Regions from separate parts of the Trichocoleus sp. DQ-A2 genome, predicted to be linked through region 2. Evidence: riboswitches for the same ligand, from Rfam matches in the RefSeq annotation. Region 2 holds a riboswitch; the other holds the start of a gene.
What was found. A riboswitch is a leader RNA that binds a small molecule or an ion and turns the genes downstream of it on or off. The one in region 2 is predicted to bind cobalamin.
Positions count from the first base shown of each region.

Region 1: another riboswitch for cobalamin. It lies ahead of NC997_RS20815 (sirohydrochlorin chelatase); the one in region 2 lies ahead of NC997_RS07970 (HupE/UreJ family protein).

Region 1 covers NZ_JAMPKD010000023.1:34,479-43,614, forward strand. Annotated here, with positions in the region: gene NC997_RS20785 (restriction endonuclease) at 1-750, shown strand, start outside; gene NC997_RS20790 (hypothetical protein) at 859-1,062, opposite strand; gene NC997_RS20795 (acyltransferase family protein) at 1,201-2,313, opposite strand; gene NC997_RS20800 (hypothetical protein) at 2,461-2,634, shown strand; gene NC997_RS20805 (nucleoside deaminase) at 2,777-3,214, shown strand; gene NC997_RS20810 (hypothetical protein) at 3,899-4,615, shown strand; cobalamin riboswitch at 4,907-5,042, shown strand; gene NC997_RS20815 (sirohydrochlorin chelatase) at 5,085-6,137, shown strand; gene sipA (regulatory protein SipA) at 6,247-6,555, shown strand; gene NC997_RS20825 (hypothetical protein) at 6,646-7,494, opposite strand; gene NC997_RS20830 (lysophospholipid acyltransferase family protein) at 7,772-8,656, opposite strand; gene NC997_RS20835 (endonuclease/exonuclease/phosphatase family protein) at 8,962-9,136, opposite strand, start outside.
Region 2 covers NZ_JAMPKD010000006.1:221,100-230,235, reverse strand. Annotated here, with positions in the region: gene NC997_RS07990 (TonB-dependent receptor) at 1-1,673, opposite strand, end outside; gene NC997_RS07985 (tetratricopeptide repeat protein) at 1,766-2,446, opposite strand; gene NC997_RS07980 (BlaI/MecI/CopY family transcriptional regulator) at 2,669-3,100, shown strand; gene NC997_RS07975 (M56 family metallopeptidase) at 3,091-3,933, shown strand; gene NC997_RS07970 (HupE/UreJ family protein) at 4,031-4,693, opposite strand; cobalamin riboswitch at 4,714-4,864, opposite strand; gene NC997_RS07965 (hypothetical protein) at 4,965-5,090, shown strand; gene NC997_RS07960 (ABC transporter ATP-binding protein) at 5,103-6,851, opposite strand; gene NC997_RS07955 (YdcF family protein) at 6,980-8,026, opposite strand; gene pap (polyphosphate:AMP phosphotransferase) at 8,102-9,136, opposite strand, start outside.

The DNA of each region.
Region 1 (9,136 bases), on a different contig from region 2:
GTGCGGCAAACTATCCAGAAACCTTGGGATGTCAAACTTAAATGTCACTACGAAGAACACACCGCTGATATCGAAGAAAATCAGATTCTTGCTTGGACACTTTTTATTATTGGTCGCAGTGGGTTGTGTTCAGAAAGAGTGTTGCCAAAGGTACGACAAGCTTATCATGCACTCCAGGGAAGTGTAACGCTTAAATCCTATAGCGCAGAAGATTGTATTGGGCGACGTTACAACCGTTTGAATGAAGATTATCGGTTATTACACGCCCTATGTCGGTTCTTTCTAGACAACTCTGGGGCAACCCATGAAAGGGGCGATCGCACGATGTTACCCTTTTTAGTTGATATGGCGAAACTGTATGAACTGTTCGTTGCTGAATGGCTCAAGGAAAACACGCCATTAGGTTTTGTCCTCAAGCAGCAATATCCAGTAACAATTGGCCAAAATCAGCGGTGTCCTATTGACCTGATACTATGCGATCGCTCGACTGGTGCAATACGTTATGTGCTGGATACAAAATATAAAGCGCCTGACAAAGTGGCGATCGCTGATATTCACCAGATGAGAAGCTATGCGATGGCGACCAAGTGTAACGAAGCGGTTTTGATCTACCCGAAACGCTTGAATGAAGTGCTGGACTCCCAAAATGATGAATTTCGGCTCCGCAGCCTAACCTTCTCCTTAGATGGCGATCTCGATCAAGCAGGTCAGAAATTCTTACAAGATTTATTTGCTGACAACCTCTCCTGATTCCTCTTAAGACTTCCTTCGGGCTATACAGCGTCTTCGCAGTTTGTTTTTTGAGCGATCGCAAAGCGTATGCCGTTTCTTAGCAGCTTTTTGACCAATATCTTCGATTCATTCCCCTAGTTTCAGCAAACCATGACGGACACCATAAAATAGCCGATTGAGCATGGTTTGTTCTTCTTCATCCAACCAATCTTTAGTGAGCAGAACAGTTTGCAGCTGGTACTGATTCACGGGAGTAATCCGGCGGGAGACGAATATCTGAGCAACTAGATCCTCGATAGTCACTTGGGTCGGAAAAAACTCAGCTGTCATGGTCAGATCAAGAATTTGATATCTCTACTCTCAGCTTTTTCCGAACCATCCCCAGTGATGCAAGCTAGAAAAAATTGTGACAACACCTTAAAAACTAAGTGATCCCGGTCATTTCTGGAGTCATGAGGAAGTGCTGTCTCAGATTTTCAAAAACCACTTTTGGCGATACATTGCGTACAGAATCGCCCACCAGAACAACAATGTCATGATGGCGAACAATAAAGAGGCGTTCATCGCTCCCGCCCAAGACACAAAGGCATTCTCATAGATCCAGTTATAAGTAGTTGGGGCGGTTTCGCCGGTTCCGACGTGGGTTTTAGCTAGGATTTTAATCAGCACAACTGAGGCGACGAACGCGAAGATAGCGTTTAACCCCATAACTTCAAACGGCTTTCCCCATCGACGGAACTTCCGCACTTCCATCAATTCATAACAAGCTGCCAGCAACAGCAACGCCCAACCAGTTGTGAAAAGCACAAAAGAACTCGTCCACAGTTTCTTGTTGATGGGAAACGTTAACCCCCACGCCCATCCAGCGACTAGGCAAGCAATGCCAAACAAGACCAAGCCGATACTGGTGCGTGACTGTACTGGTTGGGTGCGTATCCAGTCAACCGTAAAGTAGCCGGTGAGGACGGTGACAACTGCTGGAAGAGTGCTGAAAAGACCTTCAGGATCTCCCATTGAGTTGAAATTATCTCCCTTATACAGATGCGCTGTGCCAATAATCAGGCGGTCAATATAAGCGCCAAAATTCCCTTCCCTCGTTAAGACACCAGCTCCATAATCGGGAACCGGGATCAAAGACATCGCCATCCAGTACCCAATGAGTAGCAGTGCTGCGAGTACCCACTGTCCTTTGCGTGGCACGTTAAGAACTATCAGAGCAGCCACCAGGTAGGCAAGGCTAATCCGCTGCAAGACGCCCATGATGCGGATGGAGCTGAAGTCATAATTCCAGAAGCCGTTCAGCAGCAAACCAAGAATAAAAAGAATCGCCGCTCGGCGTAAAATTTGTCTATAAACATCGGCAGTAGGGCGGTTCCCTTCCGCGTATTTGGAAAGGGAAAAGGTCATTGCCCCGCCGACAATAAATAGAAAGAAGGGAAATACCAAGTCTGCCAAGGTGCAGCCGTGCCATTCTGCGTGTTCCAGGAAAGGATAAACTTGGTCGGCAACTCCCGCCTGATTAACTAAAATCATTCCCGCAATGGCAATACCTCGAAACACATCGAGCGAAGTCAAGCGCATAGTAGAGTTTCCAGAAGCAAGACATTAATAAATAACAGGGTGATAGGCATCACTCTATCGAACGAAGACGTTCATCTTGTCGCTTAGGGTAACATCACGGGGAAGGAAATCAAAATAATTCCCGATTAATTAAAGAGTTGTAGGAGCGTGATGCTAGCTCTAGCCGTTCAAGCTTATACTAGGGTCACGAAACTGCTCGATAAAATTTTGGTATCGCGAATTACTCGTACTGACCCGCAACAACTAAGCGCGGCGTTGTTGCAGGCTTTCTTGAAGGAAGTCGAACATATTCTGATGGACGGAATACTTTCCTGTGGTTGATATAGATTGCTAATGTTCAAAAATTAAGCAATTGTTTTTTAGCATTTTATTCAGTTGATTTAAGGATGATAATTTATAGCCTTACCTTAAAATAGGATAAGATAAGTCTTATCCAGAAAGATTTTTTTGTCGCAGGAGTTGGATGAAAATAGAAAAGTTTATGAAGATAGCCCTGGAAGAAGCAAAGCTAGGAGATGCTCCTTACGGTGCAGTAATTGTTAAAGACAATCAAGTAATTATTAAAGCGCACAATACTGTCGAAACGGATAATGACCCAACCGCCCATGCAGAACTTAACGCGATTCGTTGTTTAACAAAAGAAATGAAAAATCCTTCTTTAGAAGGTTATACCTTGTACACAACTTGCGAACCGTGCCCAATGTGTACAACAGCTTGTATATGGGCAGGGATATCTGAAATTATATTTGGAGCTTCCATTCAAGACTTAATTGAGGCTGGTGTTCCCCAGCTTGACTTATCTAGTGAAGAAATTATTAGAAAAGGGTTTAAGAAAATAAAAGTGACCAAAGGAATTCTAAAAGAAGAAGCTTTACAATTATTCAATCATTCATGCGGCTAGGTTAATTGGGTAAAGGCAGCTTAGCGGAGGTGTGAAAATTATTGTGACACGCTTACCCACTGATGATACCCCTTAAAAAGGGGACTTTGAGTGGTTCGGGTCCTTCCTCTTTAAGCTTCTCTAAGGCAGGGTGGTTTCATTTATTAAAAGAAAATTATGTAGCGTTGATTTTGGTTGGCGGTAGGGGCTTTTTGATTGCCATGCCCCTACAAAATGTCGCAATGCCTCGATATTTTCTAAGGGTTGTATGAAACCACCCTGCTTTTTAAACTTCCTTAGGGGGAGCGGATACTCTCGGATATTAGGAGGGACATCCTCTTCCGCAGGATTTCGTTAACGTGCCACTTCAGCAGCAATTAAAGGTAAAATTTCCAGTTTTCTAAATAAACCTTAATTCAGCTCATTTAGAAAGCATATCAATTGGCAAACCCTCTTCTGTACTGGCGAAGGTAACAGAAGAGGGTTCGCTGTGGAAAATCAAGAAAAATTAAATGGGGTGATTCCGTCTAGGAGGAAGCGTTTCAGAAGAACTAATATTTACTTTAAAGTCAATTCGTATTTTTCCTGAAATAAAGATGTAGTAATTATTAAATTTACAATTTTATTAATTTGACTTTATTCTAACTTTATTTAAATAAACGTATTCTGGTTTTAGTAAGCAGAGCATCTACAAAATAACAAGTCATGAAAAAGCTTTTGATGTTGGTAGCGATCGCGCTGTTTGTTCCATTCTTTGCCCAGCGCTCCGAAGCCGCCACGATGCTTAAGGTGTCGCAAGAATCTAAACCAGGTTTGGGTGATTTTGATAGTAATATCTTGGGGTTTGTTGACGCTTTCAGTACAAATAAAACAGCAGCCAATTACTACCAGTATAGCAAAGGTTATAATTCATCCTTTAGTAACCCAGTCCTGAGTTTAACGGCTAAGCAATCTCACCTTTTTTTTGTAGATGCTATTGATGGGCTGTCACTGTTCATCGTTCATTCTAAGCCGGGTAATCTAACAGGTGGAGCAGCTAAAATGAGCTTTAACTTGTTGGGAGATACGGCGGAATTAAAAATTGTAGACGATTTAGGTGAGGCAACTGCAAATTCCACTGGCACCGTCTTTACTTCAAATCAGAGTTGGGGAGCTTGTTGCACTGATGGTTTAGCCATTGGTTCGCTTGACAGCAATTGGGAAATGTTGGTGCAATTCACTGCGCCGCCTAGAGAGTTGAACAGATGGCAAGTGTATTCTTCATCAACCTCGGCAAATATTTCACTCTCGATGCAAACAGGGCGTCGAGTAAAATTAAACGTTGCACCCGTATCTACACCTGAGCCTTCAAGTATGACTTCCTTAGTTTTTGCCGGGTTAGCACTGGCTGTACGTCGTCGCACTCAGGGCGGTATTTTGTAATGGAGAATTTGTATTTTTTATCAGACTTCTATGTATGGGGTTAGCTTTATACAGTCAGCAATGGTTTGGATTGATAAGGTTCTATAAGCTACAAAAAATGGGAGCATCCCGCTTTTGTAAAAAAGCCACAAACGGTCAATCAATTCTAGAGTTGCTCGAGCGAGCGTCAAACTTGCGAATGATACTCGATAAAGTTGGAAAAATTTTCCTTCAGTTTTGATGGGGCATCAAAAACTGGCATCTGGAGAGTCTTGGGAATACCCCCTCCCCCTGGATTTTGAGCTGCGACCGGATCGGCTAAGATATCAAGGCACACGTAAAGGGTAACAACGTGGGGAAACGCCGGTGCAAATCCGGGGCTGTGCGGCAGCTGTAAACGAGATGACTCTCGGAAGCCAGAATGCCTACTTAGTACTACCTTCATACAGTCTAACTTCCTGCCTTGCACGGGAAAGGAGCAATCAAATTGATGCCTAGTATAAATTCAACCGATCTGATGGGACTGCAATCCCCTACTCCCCAGTCGATTCAATTGCCGCCGCTACCTTTGCGTCGTCCGTTGTTGATGGTTGGTCATGGCACCAAAGATGAGGATGGACGGCAGAGTCTTCTAGATTTTGCCGATGCGTATCAAGCGTTAGACCCGTCGCGTCCTGTTTTACCTTGTTTTCTAGAACTCACTACCCCCACGATACAGGAGGGGGTGGATCGCTGTGTAGAAGAGGGTTACACGGAACTCTCTGTATTGCCGATTTTGCTATTTGCAGCTCGACACAATAAGTTTGATGTTACGAATGAGTTAGACCGGGCAAGGGTTAGACATCCCCAGGTGAAGTTTTACTATGGGCGTCATTTTGGGATTACGCCAGGGATTTTGGATTTGTGGCGATCGCGTCTTTCGGAATTAGACCAACCCCAGTACAATCGCTCAGAAACGGTTCTGCTCTTTGTCGGTCGGGGTTCCAGCGATCCTGATGCGAACAGCGATGTTTATAAGCTTGCCCGGATTCTGTGGGAAGGTAGCGGCTACGCCACCGTTGAAACTTGCTTTATTGGCATTACCCATCCCCGTCTGGAAGAAGGGTTCCGCCGTGCTAGACTCTACGAGCCTAAACGCATTATCGTCCTACCGTACTTCCTATTTACCGGCGTCTTAGTTAAAAAGATTTTCGACATCACGGCGCAACAACAGGAGCAATACCCGGATATTTCCATGACTTGCCTACCAGAAATGGGCATTCACCCTCAGTTGTTGTCTGTATTAAGAGAACGAGAAATTGAGACGCAGTTGGGGCAAGTGCAAATGAATTGCGAAATGTGCAAATTCAGGATAGCAGCCAATAGCAACAGTAACGGGCACACTCCCGCCCACGATCATTCCCATCATGGACATGGGCATGGGCATGGGCATGGGCATGGGCATGGGCATGGGCATGGGCATGGTCACGATCATGCTCACCCTGCTGAAGATCCATACAGAAATGTAGAGCAATATCACCAAAAGATTTGGCAAGCGCCTTGAATATTTGATAAGTAGTCATTAGTCAGTTGTTATTAGTCATTGGTGTCACTCGCAAAGAACTTAGAACTAATGACTACTGACACCCAACTACTTCATTACCTAAAAACTGATGTCTAAAGAATTTGTAATTGGTGAGCGAGTCCGTGTGGTAACGTTGCCGCCTTACGTTAAAACAGCGGAACCGATGCCGATGCTGCGTCCTCCTGATGTGATTCAGCTTGGGGAAGAGGGGGTCGTTGTTGACCGGCGTCCAGGGGGATATTGGAGCGTCCGCTTTGCCAGAGGAGTTTTTTTGCTGGATAGCCAGTTTATAGAGTCCGTGCAGGCGATCGCTGATACCGAATCAGGGACAGAGGCAACTGATGTGCGATCGCACAATGTACTACCGGAGCAAAAATATATCGTTGACCCCAGCTGAGTCAGAGGCGAGCGCGTGTCCTCAAAGCAAGGCGTTCGCCTAGCGCTGACTTGTCAGTTCGCACCTCAACAATCGCTAACCCCGATTAAATTACTTCCGCTTTTTCTGGTTTTTCTTGCGTGACTCCTTGGACATCTTTTTTTTAGACTTGGCTTTGGGATCGCTCTTGCCAGGGCGAAAGCCTTTTGCTTCCTGAGAAATTGATGAACCCGTGAAGCCAGGATCGCTGACCCCCTTTCTTTGAAAGCTCTGGTTAAATTCTTTCTTCGGTAATTCTTCAGGCGACTTCAAGCCCAATCCCACCTGCACATCATCCCAGTCTCCTACCAAGAAACGATCCACGGTATCAGCAGCAAAGACACGCTCTATCAGCGGCGCGGACTCTACCGCCTTCAGATCGACCAGGGAACCTATGAGAAAGCTATTCAATTCTGAGCCGTTTTCTGCAAACGATTCCAGTTGATGGGTGAGAATCGCAACACACTCAGGACGAGCCTCAGGATGATCGATTGCAATGTCTTCCAGACAGTTAAGAGCCGTTGTGCGGGGGAATATCGCCTGAGAGGTATCCGCTAGATAAGCCGCCAGAGCCGGAATCGCGGCTTGCCCGATCATGCTATAGACTAATGGCAGTTCTTCGGCAATCCATTCCCAATAGTTGCTTTCCTCTTTCTCAAACAAGCCCATGAGCGGCTCAATGCCAGCCTCAGCGCGGAGTTGGCCCAATGCTCTCCAGGCATGAATGGGTGCCCAGGATTCGAGCGTGTCTTCATCATCCCGGTATAACTCGTTGTCTGTTGCCATGCGGATCAAGTTAGGAATGTCCGTGGGGGCAATACCGAGTTCCAGATAGTCAGGCCAATTGTCAAAGTCCATCTCGGCGCAATTGCCATAGGTGAGCAGCTGGTTTACTGGTGGTGGATAACTCTCTATGCTCATCTCAACCCCTTTGTTTTCATCTCGATTGCTTCTCCCTAGATTCACTTGAGCTTTGGCACCCTCAAGTCCTCATCTCTATCACGATACCGAGGATGAATCAATATAGATAATTAGTCGCGGGATAGCGAAGCAACGTTACTCTCAAGCGTGCTTCGCCTTCATTAATTCACCGCTACTAGGTGAAAAAGTGAGTTGGGAGGGGAAGATCCCCGGTGCGATCGCCCTCTTGTATTCTTTTCTCTGGCTTCTTCGCAGTTGGTTTAGTTCCTGTGCCTTTTTAGGGTGCGGATGATTGCCTCGCGCTAACTTCTAGAACTAAACGGTCTAGTGCAAGTTGCATCTGGGTACAAACTTTTTCATAGCAAGCATTCACATAAGCGCGATCGCTAGCTGCTGCACGACCATAGCGTTCAAACACAATTGGGGCGAGGACGCGGGTATGAATTTGCACTGGTAGCGGAAAATTCGGGATCGGGCCAATTGCCACTCCCCAAGGCAACCCTAAATAAAGTGGAAATACACCCGTTTCAGCATCTAACTTCCAGGGAAAGCCCCATTCATGCAGTTGTCGCACTTGCTGGTAGAAATCTGCTAGAACAATCAGCGTCTCGTGGGCACCATGAGAAATAATCGGTACAATTGGCGCTTCTTCCCGCAGTGCCAGTTTGATAAATCCCTTACGCCCTGCTAGATGAATTTGATAACGCTGGTTGTAAGGACGAAACATATCTTCAGCCCCGCCAGGATAGACGAGTACGGATGCACCCTTCTGGAGGGCAGCGATCGCTACTTTCGGATGCGCGATCAGCGCCCCTACCTGGGCAGCTGGCACCGCGAAGATAGGAGTTTTCCAAGCTGACGGATGCATGAGTCCATAAGCTAAGCGTTCGTAGCCAAACCGGCGGAACCAGTCATACAAAAACATCGAAGTATCGGGCGAAGCCAAACCTCCATTATGGGAACCGACAACCAGCACCTTCCCTTCGGGGGGCATATGATGCCAGCCATCCGTTTGAACCCGAAAATAGTGGCGGTAGAACCATTCCCATACCGGCATCCAAGCTTTAATCACATCGGGATTTCGCTCTTCTAGCGACCAACCATCAAACTGATGACCGGCGGTTTTGCCGTCACTGCCTCTGCTACCCGTAGAAACATTAATATTGTCAAACAATGGTTCTTAACCACCCGAAACTCATAAATTGCGTTCTTTAGGATAATCTGCTGCCGAGTCTATTGGCAAACATTTTCCCTTTTTCTAGCGATCGTTTCCCAATCTTTTTCGGTTAAGGCTCGATCCCCAAACCCTGATTAACAAAAGGGGCAAATTTCCTCCCTTTTAAGGGGCTAGGGAAGGGATTTCTAAGGAGCGAACACCACTAAGGGGACATATTGCATTGCTTTTGCTCTCAGTTTACCTATCTTGCCCTCATTTCTACCTTTTGTGTTGTCTGCGCCTGGAGTGGTTCATTTCTTTTCTGGAATTACCAAGTCTGCAATTAAAGGTCGGTGGTCTGAACCAACATTCGGCCCAGTGCGAATATTCTTGACTTTAATTTCTGGACTGATTAAACAATGATCGATAGGAATGGATAAAGCAAAAGAGAAAGGTGGGAGAGTTTGAGAATAAGAAGCTTTCATA
Region 2 (9,136 bases):
CACCGTCCCCCAACACTGGGATTCAAATAGCTCCCAAAGTCACTATTAAAATTTTGCCGCAGACCAAAATCTGCCTGTAATGAGTTACTTATTTTCCAAGTATTTAAGGCAAATATTGCTGTATGAAACCTATCTCTGTTTTCACTTTCGTTCAGGGTAAGCTGATTAGGGACTGTACTTAAAACATTCCCATTTAAGTAGCTATTTTGTACATCGAAGCCCCAAGTTAGAGTATTTCGAGGAGATGTTTGCCATTGATGCTCTACCCTAGCATTGAGAGCTTGGGAATTCAGAGTACCAGTCCGGTAGAAGATATTTTGAGTCGGGCCATAAGTATTAAAGTAATCCTGATTGTAAGAAAGTGTCGTTCTCAGAACAGAATCTTCCCCTTCTCCTAGCAAAGCCTTCCAAGATAACCCAATATTAAAAGCATCGTGGTCTAATCTGTCTCTTTGCAGAGGAAACCCGAAATAAAGTAATCCCCGACGACTGCTAATTTTAGAAGCATCTAAACTAAGAGTGTTTCTTGAATTCAAATCTAGCGATATCCCGCCAAAGTAGTTGCTAGTTGCGGTATCTCCGTTAAATAGAAGACCTTCAGAATCTCGATTTGCTGCACCTTTAGGGACAGCATAACGATTATCTGCTTCGTACTCTTCATAGCCGAGATTAAATCTTAGATTGTCCGCAGAACCCCCGTAGCTAATCCGATAGTTGGACTGATTAAAAGAGCCATATTCAACTGAAGCATTGAGTTTAGGAACTTCTTGCCCTTGTTTGGTGATGATATTAACAACTCCTCCAAAAGCTTCCGAACCATATAAAGTAGAACTGGTGCCGCTAGATAATTCCACTTGTTCAATTGCTTCTACTGGAATACTATTAAGGTCGGTAGCACCATGATAAGTATTAATATTCGTGTTGATAGGTCTGCCATTGAGGAGAAAAACAGACTGATTAATCGAATGTCCCCGGTAGTAAGTGCCAGTATGAATATCTGCCCCGAAACCGGCATCATTAATGGCAAATCCAGGGAGTCCTCTCAAGACTTCCGCTGCACTATTAGCGCCTTGCTTTTGAATTTCTTCTTGATTAATTGTATAGACGGGCGTAGATGTTTCTGGAAAAATTTCTCTTTTCGCCGTTACGACTAATTCAATTTCTTCATTTGTTCCTACTTGAACTTCTGGCTCAGTTGCCAACTCGCTTGATTCAAATGCTTCAGGCGTTTCATCAGACTCGCTATCAGGCTCAGATGCTATGGAATCAGTAGTATTATCTAGGTTGAAAATAAGCGCGGAATCACTTTGATTAACTTCTCCGGCCGGAATCCCAGCCTTTCCAATTATGACTACCTGAATACTATTAGAATCCAAAGGAGTAACAGATACAGCAGTAATTGCATCAGTAGGGTTGTTTTGATAGAAACGATTTCCTTCGGGTAAGCTCAAGTGAGCATTGATGATGTTAGCGGTAAAGATATCGTTGTTGCTGGATGTCAAAATTTGAGAAAGTGTACCACCCGTAGTTTCTAAAATTACCTGAATGCCGTTACTTGTTGGAATTAAACGAATGCTAGTGACTTGCGTAACTTCAGCTAGAACTGGATGGCAAACTAATACTGCTACAGCATTCGCTACCAAAAAGCTATTGAACAGTAAGTGTTTATTCATATATTTTTTTCAATAAAGTTTTAGTTAATAATCGTTTTAGCTAATTGCTTCGAGTTTTAGCGATCGCATGGATGATTCAAGGTAACAAATGATTAAGAAACCAGAAGATGACTTGACGAATGAAGCTCTTTAATTTCTTGTAGTAAACTTTGATATTGTTGTCGTTTCCCTTGTTGTAGATAGAGATCGGTGGCTTTCTCAAAATCTGCTTTCACTCCCTGTTTGTGTCCCAGCGTGTAGTGGACGAGACATCGACAGTGATAGGCGTCGCCATCCTGAGGATTGAGTTCAATCGCTTGGCTAAAGTCTTCTATTGCTCCCGGATAATCTTGTAGTTGGGAGCGGACAAAACCCCGATTATAGTAAGCTAAAGCGAGGCTGGGGTCGATCTCAATTGCTTGGCTAAAGTCAGCGATCGCTCCTTGCGTATCTCCGAGGGCAGCGCGGGCAAGACCTTGATTCGTGTAAGCTTGAGCATTATCGGGATTGAGCCGAATTGCTTGGTTTAAATCAGCGATCGCTTCAAGGTAATCTCCGCTCAATACCTCGTAAACTCCGCGCTTGAAGAAGTCCTCAGCGCTCATTTGATCTGTATCGGTACTCGCCGTTAGCGTGATTTGTAATGGCTGAGCTTGAGCCATCGACGGCGAATTCAGCAGTGCCATTACAATGCTGAAGATAATGCTGAAGATGACAATCTTGCGGGAAAGGCGACTCATAACATAGACATTGAGAACATAGATGTTGAGAAAGCACTGCGTAACACCCGTCATTTAGTAGCCAATTGCTCACAGGCTGTAAGTTTGTCGCTACACAAACAAAGCCTGCCTACGCAGGCTCAATGTCAGTAGATTTTGCTCTGACTGGGATGCAACCCCATTATTTTGAGTTGAGTCGTTGTTGCCGTCAAAAGACAAGCTGTCAAACTTGAACAAGAGTGCAAGTCTGGAGTGTAAGCTTATTCAGAGATTGCACAAGGCACAAAGTTCAGATGTATGGTTCCTCTACCTAACTACCGTCCCAAACAACTTTCCCTTGGCCCTTTAGAAGCGGAGATTTTAAATATCGTCTGGGAACTCGGCTCTGCCACCGTTAAGGATGTACACGATCGCATTCTGGCTGACCCAGACCGGGAGTTAGCTTATACTTCAGTAACAACGGTGCTGCGTCGCCTGACCCAAAAAGGTTGGCTAGCTTGCGATAAACAAGAACGAAGCTTTTGCTGGCAACCTTTGGTATCGCGGGAAGAAGCGCAAGTCATTAAAGCTCACGAACAGTTACACCAGTTTTTGGCAGTGGGGAACCCGGATGTCGTCGCCGCCTTTGCAGATAGCCTAGATAGCGCTAGCGTAGAGCAAATAGAAGCGATCGCGCTTCGTCTTCAATCCGCACGCAAAGCGAGAGAGGAGGGAAAATCATGCATCTAGCGATGATTCTGACGGCGTTAGGATTGGCGTGGTGTCTGAGATGCACAGGGTTAGAGCCATCAGGAACTTGGACGCAACGCTGGCAACGATCCTTTGGGTTATTTTTGTTTCCGCCGCTGCTATTGATCGTGACAGCGATCGCAGTTATTTGCATGGGTGCAGACGGAAAGATGGGAGGACTGCAAGCCGGATGGTTCAGTTACTCCTTCGCCTGGGGATTTTTAGGCGTTGCCGGAATTTTATGTCTAAAGCTGGCACATGAAGGATGGCGTTCGGTACAACAGACACGCACTTATCCCCAAATCGAGCTTGAAGGTAAATTGGGTCGCCTTCTCAATGCCAGCGTTCTATTTAGCGCCCAAATTGGTTTCTGGCAGCCTGAATTAGTCGTCAGTCAGGGATTGTTAGAAACCCTCGATCGAGATCATCTAGAAGCAGTTCTCGCCCACGAACAAGCGCATTACTATTATCGGGATACGTTTTGGTTTTTCTGGCTTGGCTGGGTGCGCCAGATAACCGCTTGGTTGCCGAATACAGAAGCTTTGTGGCAAGAACTTTTACTATTGCGGGAACTTCGTGCGGATCGATGGGCGGCGCAACAGGTAGATCCCTTGTTGTTAGCAGAATCTCTGCTATTGGTGGTGAGTGTCTCGCCAGTACAGTCTGAAAGTTTCTGTGCAGCGTTCAGTGCCATGACCCCTCGAAATCGTTTAGAGGAGAGAATCGAAGCGCTTCTGGCACCATCAGAGGAGTCAGCTTCACCCAGCATATGGCTTTGGCATTGGATACTACTAGGGTTTCTGCCGCTAGTAACCGTGCCGTTTCACACTTAAATTTTGGTGTTGCACAATCAGGATAATTTCCTTTCAAATTTCGCGCAAAGACGCAAAGACGCTAACAAAAACTTTGCGTCTTTGCGCGAGATTATCATTAACCGAGGACGGAATTACTCAAGAAAACCACTCCAATCGAGCAGATAACCAAACCGGCAAATCGCTGCCAGGATAAAGGTTGAGTGGCAGATTTCCGGCTCACTGCATTGCCAAGCAGCATGGCAACCAAGGCAACGCCATATTGAATGAAAGTGAAACCCAGAAGGTAAGCAACAAGCGGTGTCATACCAGCACCGACGATTGCCTCGCCATAAGCATAGCCGTGAAATAAACCAGCAAGCGCTCCCAGCGCTATAAGAACCATCCAGTTTGGTTTGTTTGGCGTTAGCAGCAGCGCCCCAAAGACAATCACGGAACCGGCGATCGCTATCTCAGCTGCCGGTAAATCTAGATTGAGTAAATGAATCCCAGTTCCCGCCAGTGCTGCCAATACAAACCCGGCTGGGATGAACGCGCCCCGCACTTGCCCAACCGCCAGTAATCCAATCGCCACCACAAACGCAAAATGATCCAGTCCAATCAAGGGGTGGGCTAGCCCTGAAAAGAACCCTTCAAAGAAATTAGACGGCGTCTTGCCACCCATTGGATGGTGAGCGATCGCCCGCTGGGCACATAGGAAAGTGCTAATTAAAACCAAAAATACAATTACCGTTCGGCTTTGCATCAGATTTAAGAAAGCAAAGCGTCTATCTTTAGACATATTCTGTACCTCGCAGATTTCGCAAATCAATTTCTCTCGGCGGGTATTCTGGCTGAGAGACCAAAACGACGGATCTCATTACAGCTGCGGGACAGCGACGGTTTTACACCGAACTTTCCCCGTTACCTCTGGTGGCTGCTCCCCACCAGAACCGATTGAGTAGGGCAATCATATCACTTCAGTGCTGGCATTTTAAAAAGTATGGGTAAAATGAACCTCAACTCAAACAGATGACTCCAAGAGCCGCTTTATTTGAGGAGGAATCGGAAAAATGTGCGTTAATTGTCTGCTGGGTTCGGCTTTAATGTTCTTTACACCCAGCGTTTCCGAAGTACCATCCAACCCGACGAATCAAATTGCATTACCTCAAGAAACTCAAATAGCGATCGCTACTTGAGTGCTACTAAAATTAGCTGAGGATTTCCTTTAGCTCGTGCTGGTTCCAAAGCGAACGGTAAAGTCCAGGTTGTTGCAAAAGTTCGGCATGAGTCCCAGACTGCACAATTTGACCTCGATCCATCACAAAAATGCGATCGGCAGTTGCAGCCGCAGACAATTGGTGAGAGATAAAAATAACCGTTTTGCGCTGGATGCCTTCCGAAAGATTATTCAAAATGGCTGTGGCAGTTTGATTATCAACGCTGGAGAGAGCATCATCCAAAATCAGAATCGGGGAATCCATCAGCAAAGCACGGGCGAGAGCAGTTCGCTGTCGCTGTCCCCCTGAGAGGGTGATGCCGCGCTCTCCGACAATGGTTTCGTATTGCTGGGGAAAATTGAGAATTTCCGGGTGAATTTGCGCTTGCTTGGCAGCATTAATAATCTCTGTCTGTTCGCTCAGAGGATTGCCGTAGCGAATATTGTTTTTGATGGTGGTACTAAACAGAAAGCTGTCTTGCGGGACATAAGCGATCGCTCCGCGCAAATCGGGCAATTTGATCTGCGTAATATCATTGCCATCTACGAACAAACTATCGCTTGGAATATCCACTAATCGCGGCAAGGCATTGGCAAGTGTCGATTTTCCTGAGCCAATTGGTCCCACAATCGCCACGGTTTCCCCTGGTTCAATCGTAAAGCTAACATTCTTCAGCGCGGGCGTTTCGGCTCCCGGAAACGTATAACTGAGTTGACGCGCTGTTAATTTACCGCTTACTTTTTCAACGGGTAATGCGAGTGCATTCGGAGAATCTTTAATTTTGGCTTCTGCCATCAGAATCGACTCAATGCGGTCGATACTCACCTCACCTCGTTGGTAAGCAGTAATCGTAAAACCTAGTAAGGCGGTCGGGAAAACTAATCGTTCAGTATAGAGAATCAACGCCAGAAAATCGCCAATTGTGATCGCACCCGCCACAATTGATCGTGCTCCAACCCATAGCAATATCAGTAAGCTGATAAAAGCCATGCCTTGAATGATTGGAAACAAGACATTTCTGGTCTTTGCTAATTGGATATTGGCTTGCAACAGGCGATTATTTAACCGGGAGAAGGCACGGCGTTCGTTCTCCTCCTGAGCGTAGATTTTAATCAGACCAATCCCGCTCATATCCTCTTGAATCAACTCGCTGATGCTAGAGAGTTCCTCTTGCAACACCAGCTGTTCGTTCCGTAGGCGATCGCTAAATAGCTGCACAGCGATCAGCATAAACGGATAGACTGCGATCGCCAGCAGACTCAGCTTCAAATTAATCGATAGCATCACCGGCAATGTCAGTCCGTAGGCAAAGACTGTATTCGCCAAACTTAACACGGCAAATCCCAGCAGACGCCGGATATTATCCACATCGCTAGTCGCCCGGTTAATCAAATCTCCAGCAGTGTTGCTTGCAAAATAAGACGGTTCCAGAGTGAGTAGATGCTGAAAAATCTTTTGTTTCAGGTCAAATTCTACTTGTCGCCCGACTCCAAACAGCAAGATGCGCGAAGCCATCCGCACTACCCACATTGCCGAAGCCAGAATCAGGATTAGCGCTACATACTTCCAGATTTGAGCGAAGTCGAACGCTTGGCGGAGTTCGTCAACGCTATCTCGAATCAGCAAAGGGATATAAACGCCCACTGCATTCACAACAAACAGCGCGATAACGCCTAAGGTAGCCTGTCGCCAGTGGGGACGCAGATAAGCACCCAATTTTTGCAGCCGAGAGTGAGCCATTCTGTGAGGACTGAGGATTAAAAACTGAGAAAAGGCAACAGACAAAAAACTTTCTTGCAACCTGCAAGAAGCTTTCGCCTAACATCCAATCCCAAACCATCGTAGACGAATTGGCGCTCGTGCTGCTTCTATAAAACGAGGGGTGTCAACCAGCCGCGTAAGAAGTAGTAGATGAAAGTGAGATATTCTTCTACCACTCGCGTTGTCGTGACTAGCGCTTCCACGGTGGGAACAAAATCCGTGACGGTGATGCGTCGGGCAGGCGTTGCCCCACTTTGAAAGGTAAAGAAATCTGTAGCTCTGGGAATGACCGTGACGCCCAAATTGGCAAACGTAAGGTTGGCACGGCGAATATTTAAGCCGGAGGCAACGAGAATAATCCGGCGCGATCGAATACCGCGCTGCCTCAAGATTTCCTCAACTCTGACCGCACTGGTGCGGAGATCAACCCCACGCGGTTCAATCACAATTCGATTGCGGGGTACACCCATCCTGACCAGTAGCGCCGCGACATCGTTAGCCTCGTTAACACTATCTTGATTTCCTGTCAGCTCCGCTCTAGGTCCTGCACTGACAATCACTAAGGGGTCATTACCGCTCCGTAGCTGTTCTTGATACAGCTGAGCAGAGTATAGAATGCGATCGCCTGTATCAGTTAATTGAATCTGCGTCCGGTAGGGAAGATTGGGTTGTGTCGTCCCTCGCCCCAGCACCACAATCGCCCCCACAATTTGAGATCCGGTCGGCGTAATATCAGCCGGACATTGAGTTTGACAAATCAGTTGCCGTCGTTGCTCCAGTTGAATCGCCTCCACTTCCGCTTGCTGAGCCAGCCAGTAGGCAACGATTGGCAAACTAGACAACAGCAAAACGAAGAAGGCTATCCTAAGTTGGTTCCAGGCTACGCCTGTTAGCGCATTCTTTTTCACTCCGCCAATGGCGAACAATAAAAGCATAATCGACAACCCCAACGGTTTGAGCGGAAACGAAAGAATGTTCCAGGCACTCGATACCAACCTTTCATTGGGGTTGTAAAACGCCATCACCATGATGACAAACAACAGCAGCCCGCCCAACCAAGCGAGATATTGTTTGGGAATCCATCGCACTAACAAAAAATAGACTAAGGTGCCAATCAGCAGCCACAGCAGAACCCGCGTTAGTAGTAAAAACATAGTAGGTAATTGGTAATGGGTAATTGGTAATGGGTAATTGGTAACGACTATTCACCAGCGATTACCGATTGCCTCTTATTGACGTTTCAATTTTGCCCGAATCGCCTCGGTTACGGTTTGAATTACCTTAACACGGGCATAGTATTTATCATTCGCAGCAACAATTGTCCAGGGAGCGTTAGGAGTGTTCGTCCGCTGAATTGCTTGATTGACTGCCACTTCATAGAAAGCCCAATTGTCCCGATTTCGCCAATCTTCGGCGGTGAGTTTGTATTCTTTAAAGGGGTCATTCTGACGCGATATGAATCGCTGATACTGTTCTTCAGGACTAATATGCAGCCAGAACTTGACCAAAACGTAGCCTGCATTCGTCAGTTGGCTCTCAAACTCATTGATTTCCTGGTAGGCTCTGCGCCATTCCAGTTCTGTGGCAAAACCTTCAACACGCTCTACTAACACTCGCCCGTACCAGCTGCGGTCATCAATGCCAATTGTCCCTGCTGTTGGCAACCACCGCCAGAACCGCCAGAGGTAGTGATGCGCTTTCTCTTCATCCGTAGGTGCTGCGAAGGGATGAACGGCATAACTGCGGGGGTCGAGGACATCGGTTAAGCGTTTGATGGCTCCTCCTTTCCCAGCCGCATCCCAACCTTCAAACAGCACCAAGACGGGCACTTGATGTTTGTGAATCTTCATCTGAAGCTTCAGCAGTTCTACTTGGGCATCGCGTAACTGCTTTTTGTACTCATCCCTGGAGAGAGCAAGATTGAGATCGACTTGCGCTAAGAGATCCGGCTCTGCTGGGTTGAGGTGTTTTTGAGGGGGTACAGGGGTGATAGGCGTCCGAATGTGAAGTCGGTCGAGGGCTTCTGTGAGAGTGGCAGCGAATTGGGTGAGGACTTTCACCTGCGCCCAGCGTTGGCAGTTGCCCTCCACTAATGTCCAGGGGGCGGAGCCAGTGCTGGTTTGGACGAGCATTTCTTCGGCATAATCTACATATTTACCGTAGTGTTTCTCTTGTTTCCAGTCTTCCGGACGCACTCGCCAAGCGTCTAACGGATCTTTGGCATATTCTTTGAGTCGGTGCTTTAATTCTTTGCGGCTTAGATG